One region of the Pseudomonas sp. LB1P83 genome, then DNA from elsewhere that is predicted to be linked to it. Evidence: predicted binding sites of a transcription regulator. Region 1 holds the regulator's gene; each other region holds the start of a gene.
The links. Region 1 encodes FliA, which starts transcription of late flagellar genes. Its sites were predicted from a motif close to CTAAAGTTTNNNNNNNNNNNGCCGNTAA; they were not measured.
Positions count from the first base shown of each region.

Region 1 (2,198 bases):
GCCCACTTCCTGATACAGGCCGCGGTCACGGGTCTGATTGAGCTCATGGATAAGTTGCACAGCGTCGCCGAACCTGCCTTTTTCAAGGCTTTCGACCAGTTCGACCGCGTGTTTTTTCAGGGTCGATTCAAAATCGCCCAGTGAAGATTCTTTATGCTCCATAGCTCCCCCGTGGCGCAGTGGATCAACCGATGCGTTCGAAAATCTTCTCGATTTTTTCTTTCAACGCCTGGGCCGTGAAGGGTTTGACCACATAGCCGTTTACACCGGCCTGGGCCGCTTCGATGATCTGCTCGCGCTTGGCTTCAGCGGTCACCATCAGCACTGGCAAGTGCTTGAGCTTTTCATCGGCGCGCACGTGACGCAGCAGATCGATACCGGTCATGCCAGGCATGTTCCAGTCCGTTACCAGAAAGTCGATGCTCCCGCTGTTGAGAACCGGAATGGCAGTAGTGCCATCGTCGGCCTCGACCGTGTTGGTGAACCCAAGGTCACGCAACAGGTTTTTTATGATCCGCCGCATCGTTGAGAAGTCATCAACGATGAGGATTTTCATGTTCTTGTCCAATTCGACCTCCAAGCAGTCTTAAACGCGCCCAGCACCTGGACGCGCCATTTCAATCAATCCGGCAATGCACTCGATGACTGTCTGGAGCACAACAGATCGCGACCGGTGCAGTTCAACACCACACCGGCCTCGTTCGCAGTGTCCCCACACTGCCTTCAGCGCGCTCGCCACTCCCCCAAACGCCCCCGCAAACGGGCCGCGCACTGGCTGTGTAACTGGCTGACCCGAGATTCGCTGACCCCCAGGACCTCACCGATTTCCTTGAGGTTCAGCTCTTCGTCGTAGTACAGCGCCAACACCAGTCGCTCACGCTCCGGCAAATTGGCAATCGCGTCCGCCAGCGCAGCCTGGAAGCGTTCATCTTCCAGATCGCGTGACGGCTCGAGATGAGCACTCGCGCCATCCTCGTGCAGCCCTTCGTGTTCGCCGTCCTGCAACAGATCGTCGAAACTGAATAACCGGCTGCCCAGGGTGTCGTTCAAAATCCCGTAATAATCGTCGAGACTCAATTGGAGTTCGGCCGCAACCTCATGATCTTTAGCGTCACGACCGGTTTTAGCTTCAATCGAGCGAATTGCGTCGCTGACCATGCGGGTATTGCGGTGAACCGAACGTGGCGCCCAGTCCCCCTTGCGTACTTCATCGAGCATCGCGCCGCGGATTCGAATGCCCGCGTACGTCTCGAAACTCGCGCCTTTGCTGGCGTCATATTTGGTCGATACTTCAAGCAGGCCGATCATCCCGGCCTGGATCAGGTCTTCAACCTGAACACTGGCTGGCAGACGGGCCAGCAAGTGGTAAGCAATGCGTTTGACCAGTGGCGCGTAACGCTCGATCAGCTCGTACTGCGCGTCACGTGCCGACTTCTTGTAGAGGTTGTAGCCACTGGCTGTCATAGGACGGGTCCTGCGGTCTGTTGCACGAGGCGCTCGACGAAAAACTCCAGGTGCCCACGCGGGTTGGCAGGCAGCGGCCAGGTGTCGACCTTCTGCGCGATCGCCTTGAACGCCAGGGCGCACTTGGAACGCGGGAAGGCTTCATAGACTGCACGCTGCTTCTGCACGGCCTTGCGCACGCTTTCGTCGTAAGGCACCGCACCGACGTATTGTAAGGCGACGTCGAGGAAGCGGTCCGTGACCTTGGTCAACTTGGCGAACAGGTTGCGACCTTCCTGCGGGCTCTGGGCCATGTTGGCCAGGACGCGGAAGCGGTTCATGCCGTAATCGCGGTTCAGCAGTTTGATCAGCGCGTAGGCATCCGTGATCGAGGTCGGCTCGTCGCACACCACCAGCAAGACTTCTTGCGCTGCGCGAACGAAACTGACTACCGAGTCACCAATACCCGCAGCGGTGTCGATCACCAACACGTCGAGATTGTCGCCGATATCACTGAAGGCCTGGATCAGGCCGGCGTGTTGGGCCGGGCTCAGATGAACCATGCTCTGTGTGCCGGACGCGGCCGGGACGATGCGAATGCCGCCGGGGCCCTGCAACAGAACGTCGCGCAGCTCACAGCGGCCTTCGATCACGTCGGCCAGGGTACGTTTGGGTGTCAGCCCCAACAGGACGTCGACATTCGCCAGCCCCAGATCGGCGTCCAGCAGCATGACGCGCCGGCCGAGCTCAGCTAG
Region 1 covers NZ_CM142709.1:1,466,736-1,468,933, reverse strand. The annotation lists gene ACYZTY_RS06670 (protein phosphatase CheZ) at 1-162, opposite strand, end outside; gene ACYZTY_RS06665 (chemotaxis response regulator CheY) at 185-556, opposite strand; gene fliA (RNA polymerase sigma factor FliA) at 724-1,464, opposite strand; gene fleN (flagellar synthesis regulator FleN) at 1,461-2,198, opposite strand, start outside.

Region 2 (2,198 bases), 2.5 Mb from region 1:
AAGTTCAACCAGAGTGCCGCTTCTGTTGCTGTCATCGAGCTGGTTTTTCAGAGCTTCGGCAGGGCCGACCAGGACTTTTTCCGGCACGTCGAGCAACACGCCCCAGGATTTTCCGCCGGGAATCGGCTGGAACGGCGACAGCACTTTCAGTTGCTGATTGCTGTGCAGGCTTTCGGTCTTGCTGCTGGTCGCGAGCATGCGAATCAGCTCGGCACCGTTGGTTTTGTCGACGGCGTCGAGGCGCTGGCTGAGTTTGCTGGCGTCCGGGCTGTAACCGGCCAGCAAGCCGACCGGACTGATAATGCTGACGCTGGTCTGGCCGTCATAGAGCTTTTTGCTCGCGCCCTGACTCATGGCCTGCAGGCTGTTGAGGTTGATGTCTACCGACAGCGAGGCGATGACTTTGCCGTTGACCATCAGCGGGAACACGATGCTGGTCATCAGCACGTTCTGGCCGTCGATCACATAGAAGTATGGTTCGATCACGCACGGTTTTAGCGTGGTGCGCGGGCAGGTGAACCAGGCGTTGGCCGGTTCGCCGCTGGGTCCGGCACTGGTGTCGGCCATGTCGCTTTCCGGCAGAGCCATCGACGTCACTTTACCTGGCGTCGGTTGCGACCAGTACAGGGCAAAGCGGCCCTTGTCATTGCTGCCCAGCTCAGCCTGGCCGGCGAACAGATCGTCCTTGCCGTCCAGCGCGTTGGCTTCGAACACCAGGGACAGACCAAGCAACTCCGGGTTGGCTTGCAGCGCCGACTTGACCTGACGGGTCAGGTCCTCACGCAGGTCGAAGGCATCCAGAAAACGCTTTTCCGCCTGATCGCGGAGGAACAGCACCTGACGCGAAAAGCCGTGGCCGTATTGATAGGCGTCCATGAACTGCTGACGAATCACCAGTGCCTGGTTTTCACCCTGGGATTCGATCCGGGCCTGAGCGGCTTCGGTCAGCATCTCCATGCTTGAGGCTTTCACCATCTCGGAGCTGTGCTCCATGCGATACAACGAAAGACCCACCAGCAGGGTCACGATGCCCGCCAGGCACAGCCCGGCCAGCAGGGTGATTTTCCATTGGATGGAAAGTTGTCTGAGCGACATGGAGAGACGTCCTTATTCGATATTTATCTGAGACTTTGCACTGTAACGGCTGCGAATTGGCTTTCTTTATCCGTACGCCCAAATAAGACATCACACAAAATCTGTAGCAGCTGCCGAAGGCTGCGTTCGGCTGCGTAGCAGTCGTAATCCCGGGCTGCACGGTGTATCTGACGGACCGCATTGCCTGATTTCACGACTGCTGCGCAGCCGAACGCAGCCTTCGGCAGCTGCTACAAGGGTCGAGTTCGCTTTGACAAGGCATTGATGCTGCGGCACAGTGCGCGCCCTCTAATAAAACCCATTCTTCAATCCGCTGGCGGCTCTTCGCAGACTGCCGGCTGAGCTCATTTCGCTTGCCCTGAGGTAACGATGATTAATGCTGTAATTGCCGCGGTCGGCGTCATGCTGGTTCTCAGCCTGTCCCGCGTGCACGTAGTGATCGCGCTGATTGTCGGCGCCCTGGTCGGCGGTTTGACTGGTGGCCTGGGCATCGACGCCACCCTGAAAGCGTTTAATAGCGGCCTCGGTGGCGGGGCGACGGTCGCGTTGTCTTACGCCTTGCTCGGCGCGTTCGCCGTGGCGATTGCCAAGTCCGGCCTGGCCCATGCGCTGGCGGATAAGGCGCTGCTGATGGTTGATCGCCAACACGCCAGCGGTGGCCGTCAGGTCAAGTGGCTGCTGATCGGTTTGCTCTGGGTGGTGGCCATCGCTTCGCAGAACATACTGCCGATACATATCGCCTTTATTCCGCTGCTGGTGCCGCCGCTTTTATATGTGCTGACCAAGCTGCAACTGGATCGGCGCTTGATCGCCTGCGTCATGACCTTCGGTCTGATCACGCCGTACATGTTCTTGCCAGTGGGCTTCGGCAACATTTTCTTGAATGAAATCCTGCTGGCCAACGTTGCCCGCAGCGGCGTCGACATCAGCGGCATCAACGTCACCCATGCCATGGGCATTCCGGCGTTGGGCATGGTCGTCGGCCTCGCGGCAGCGTTTATCAGCTACCGCAAGAAACGCGTCTACGACCTGGAAAAGATCGAGAAGGTCGAACAAGTCGCCGTGGAGTACAACCCGCTCAGCCTGATGGTCGCCGGCGTGGC
Region 2 covers NZ_CM142709.1:3,975,620-3,977,817, reverse strand. The annotation lists gene ACYZTY_RS18390 (methyl-accepting chemotaxis protein) at 1-1,095, opposite strand, end outside; gene ACYZTY_RS18385 (Na+/H+ antiporter family protein) at 1,468-2,198, shown strand, end outside.
Region 2: a site for FliA is predicted at 1,138-1,165, ahead of ACYZTY_RS18390 (methyl-accepting chemotaxis protein). Genes of this name have one in related genera too.

Region 3 (2,198 bases), 3.1 Mb from region 1:
ATACATCCCGGCACTTTCATACAACCGCTGCGCCCGAAGGTTATCTTCCAATACCTTCAAATCCACAAAGCCTTCCCGGCGATCCTGAAATACTTTGAATGCATGCAGCAGCAACGCACGACCCAGCCCAAGGCCCTGAGCCCGAGAATGCACCACCAGGTTCTTGATGTACGCACTGGTCCAGCACTGGCAAACGCCGACGATGCCTTCGCCATCCAGTGCGATAAAACACAGGCTCGGATCGTATTCAGGATCGGTTTCAAATCGCTGTTGCCAGACATCCAGTGCCGGCACACGACCGCCGCCTTCCTGATAACCGAGCTCCATCAAACGATGAACAGCTTCAGCCAGCTCGGGGCGGTATTGGACGAGGTCTATCCCTTGAGGCCAAGTGATCGCAGGCACAACCTCAGCGAGGTTGCGCCGCATCAGAAAGCAAAATGCCTCGGCCAAGTCTCAGTGACCTTGTTCAGCGACGGCTTTGGCCGCCTCGATCAGGCATCGGGTCAGTTCCGGCGAGGAGAACTTGGTCAGCACTGCGTTGGCCCCGGCGAGGCGCGCTTTCTCGCTGTTCATCGCGCTGTCCAGCGAGGTGTGCAGCAGCACGTAAAGGTGAGAGAAGTCCGGCGTCTCGCGAAGGGTGCGGGTGAAGGCGTAGCCGTCCATCTCCGACATTTCGATGTCCGAGACGATCAGGTTGATCTGTTGTGCCGTGCCTTGCAGGTCCAGCAAGCAGTCGATGGCTTCCTTGGCGCTACGGGCGGTGTGGCATTGCAGGCCGAGGTTGCGCAGGGTGTGCACCGATTGCTGCAGCGCGACCTGACTGTCATCGACCACCAGAATCCGCGCGTTGCCCAGCACTTCGGCGTCTTCCATGCTCAGTTCGGTCGGGGCCGTTTCGATCTGCGCCGGGGCGATGCCGTGGATGACCTTTTCGATGTCCAGCACTTGCACCAGGGTGCCGTCGACCGAAGTCACGCCGGTGATGTAAGAGCGCACGCCGCCAGAGCCGAAGGGCGGCGGGCGGATGTCGGTGGTCAGGCAGTGGACGATCTTGCTTACGGCCTGAACGTGCAGGCCCTGCTTGGAGCGGCTGACGTCGGTGACAATCAGGCAGCCACCGTTCGGGTCTTCCAGCGGCCGCTCCCCGATGGCACGGCTGAGGTCGATCACCGACAACGAAGCGCCGCGCAGGGTGGCGATGCCTTTGACGTGGGGGTGCGACTCTGGCAGCTTGGTCAGCGGCGGGCAGGGGATGATTTCGCTGACTTTCAGCAGGTTGATTGCCATCAGCTTGCCACTGCGCAAGGTAAACAGCAGAAGCGAAAGTGAGTCTGCGCGGGCTTTTGTGGTGGACATAAAAACCTTCTGTGGAAAAAGGTGATGGGCGAGTAAAAAGTCGCCAAATGCTATTGATGCCGGGTTATCGACTTGTTGGGGGCAGGCTTTAGGCCAAATGCCCATTACCGGCCCAACGGCGAACCCCTGTGGCGAGGGAGCTTGCTCCCGCTGGAGTGCGAAGCGCTCCCAAATCAGACCTGTGTGCTATCAGGCTATCCGCATTTACAGGTTTTGCGACTGCTGCGCAGCCGAGCGGGAGCAAGCTCCCTCGCCACAATAGGTTGCGTCACTTCATCCCTAATCGCTTGGCCATCCGCCCTAGATTCGCCCGGTCCAGGCCTAGCTCGCGCGCCGCGCTCGCCCAGTTGTCGTGATGCCGTTCCAGGCAAGCGCTGATCAATTGTCGCTGATAATTTTCGGTCGCCTCACGCAAATCTCCAGCAACCAACGCGACGGGACTGGCAACCGGTTGCTCGGTGGCGGCGACTTCAACGCTGCCAGTGGGCAAGTCCAGATCCGCCGCACTCAAACTCAAAATCTTCGGCCGTTCCTTGCAGTTACCCAGCGCCTTCAACGCGCTGCGACCGATCAAATGCTCCAGCTCCCGCACATTCCCCGGCCAACCATACGCCAGCAATGCCGCCTGTGCGTCGCTGTTCAATCGCAGGCTGTTAAGGCCCATCCGCGAGCGGTTCTGTTCCAGGAAATAACCGCTGAGCAGCAACACATCCCGCCCGCGATCACGCAGGGCCGGCACCAGCAGCGGGTAAACACTCAGGCGATGATAGAAGTCGGCGCGGTAGCGGCCGCTGCGCACTTCTTCGGCCAGGTCGCGGTTGGTCGCCGCGATCAGGCGC
Region 3 covers NZ_CM142709.1:5,049,578-5,051,775, reverse strand. The annotation lists gene ACYZTY_RS23090 (GNAT family N-acetyltransferase) at 1-429, opposite strand, end outside; gene ACYZTY_RS23085 (chemotaxis protein CheW) at 457-1,359, opposite strand; gene norR (nitric oxide reductase transcriptional regulator NorR) at 1,628-2,198, opposite strand, start outside.
Region 3: a site for FliA is predicted at 1,464-1,491, ahead of ACYZTY_RS23085 (chemotaxis protein CheW). Genes of this name have one in related genera too.

Region 4 (2,198 bases), 1.4 Mb from region 1:
TTTCAGTGAAGTAATGGTTTGAAGCCGTGCCGACAATTAGCGCGGTGAAGGCTTTGTGTTCGGCGCGGATGCCTTCCAGATACTGCACGAACGCGTCTGTCTGGGCACTGTTTTCACCCCCGGCCAGCCAGTCCCGCACCATGCTGTTGCTGGCGATGTCCTTGGCGGCGGTGAGGGGTTGCACGAGGATTCGCTCGATGTCGTTGCGCATCGCTTCGATGCTCGACGGCAGTGCCTGTTCGACCAGATAGCGCTGGGCGAGACGGTTGACCACGAGGGTATAAATGCCAACCACGATCAGGATGCTGACCAGCAGGGCGGTGCCCATGCTGAGGATCAACTGCCATTGAATACTGCGTCGCCAGAACTGCATGGAGCACCCCCAAAGAATAAGAGGCTGAAACACTGCAACAGCCGTGCCGATTGTATACAACTTAATCGACAATCTATTCTTTGGTTGTGCGCAAAGCCTATCAGGCCTGATTGATCGTCTTGGAGATCACTTCAACCGTGGCGCTGACTTGCTCTTGGTAACGGTCGAGTTCCTGCTTGTGCTGCTTTTGCATTTCGATCTGCTGGGAACACAGATTCATCGCGGCCAGTACCAGCAAGCGGTCACCGATCAGCGTCGGGTACTTCCTTTTGGTGTCGGCCAAGGCAGCTTTCAACATCATCGCGGCGTCCAGCAGGGTTTGCTCTTCCCCGGCCGGCGCCTTGATCGAATAGTCCTCCCCCAGGATCGAGACGACTTTTACCCCTGCGGCGCCGTGACTCATGCGCTGACCGGGCCGGCGCTGACGCGCTCAACCAGGGCCTGGATGCGGGCCGCGGTGGCGCCTTGTTTCTCTTCCTGTTCCATCAGGCTCAGTTGCAGGCTTTCGTTTTCATCCTTGGCCTGGGCCAGTTCTGCACTCAGGGTCTGGTTGGTGCCGAGCAGCGTCTGGTTCTGTTGCACCAGGTCGTTGACCAGTTGTTCCAATTGGCTAAGGGATGCTTCCAACATTTTGATTTTCCAAGCATTTTCAAAGGGCGCGTACGATAAAGAAAAGTCACCACGGATGCCAGGGCTATTCAGGCGCAAGGCCTTGATTTTCCTGGCGGGCGACCGTCCTCGTGAGCTTTAAAGACTGTGATCGGTGAATCTGGTTCCTGCACTTCGTCGCTCGATTTTGTAGGAGCGAAGCTTGCTCGCGAAGGACGTTAACGATTACGCGGGCTGTCTGGATGAACCCGCTGCCTGGATATTTTTCGCGAGCAAGCTTCGCTCCTACAGAAAACGGCCTTTCTGCGACAAAAACGCGCAGGCACTCAAGACTTTAGTCGTATGACCGATAAGTCACTCATACGTCAGCTTCAGCGCCGCACGGGTGCGCTCACTTTGGTAAACACCATGTCCCTTCGTAATATGAATATCGCACCGCGGGCGTTCCTCGGTTTCGCCCTGATTGGCGGTTTGATGCTGGTTTTGGGTGTGTTTGCCCTGAACCAGATGAGCAAGATTCGCGGCGCCGGCGAGAACATCGTCCAGAGCAGCGTGCCGAGCATCAAGGCGCTGGATGAGTTCACCCAACTGACGCTGCGTCTGCGGGTCCTGTCCTATCGCCTGTTGACCAACCGCGAACCCGACGTGCAGCAAAAAACCATCGAGCTGTTCGACCAGCGCAATCAACAGATCCGTGCCGCTCAGACTGAGTATGAAAAGTTCATCTCCAGCCCTGAAGAGCGTGCGGCTTACGACCAGTACGTGCAGTTGCTTGGCCAGTATCGTCAGCTTGAAGACCGGATGAAGAGCCTGTCGCGCAACAATCAGATGGAAGAACTGCGCACCTTGCTCAACACCGATCTGCTGAACAACTCTGAAGCCGTCAACGCCGTGCTCAACCGCCTGATGCTGATCAACAACCAACAAGCGGTCGACCTTAACCAGCAGGCAGCGGATCAGTATTCCTCGGCGTTCAACCTGGTCGTCACCCTGCTGGTGATCGCCTCTGGCCTGACGGTGCTGTTCGCCTGGCTGCTGACCAACAGCATCACCAAGCCGATCGCCAATGCCCTGAGCGCTGCCGAAGAAATCGCCGAGGGCAACCTGACTCGCCCGATTACCGTTGATGGCGAAGACGAAGCCGGCCGCTTGCTGCTGGCCATGTCGAAGATGCAGGACAAGCTGCGCGATACCTTGCAGCGGATTTCCGGCTCGG
Region 4 covers NZ_CM142709.1:68,501-70,698, reverse strand. The annotation lists partial or broken gene ACYZTY_RS00310 (cache domain-containing protein) at 1-211, opposite strand, end outside; gene ACYZTY_RS00305 (cell division protein ZapA) at 474-776, opposite strand; gene ACYZTY_RS00300 (hypothetical protein) at 773-1,003, opposite strand; gene ACYZTY_RS00295 (methyl-accepting chemotaxis protein) at 1,391-2,198, shown strand, end outside.
Region 4: a site for FliA is predicted at 1,308-1,335, ahead of ACYZTY_RS00295 (methyl-accepting chemotaxis protein). Genes of this name have one in related genera too.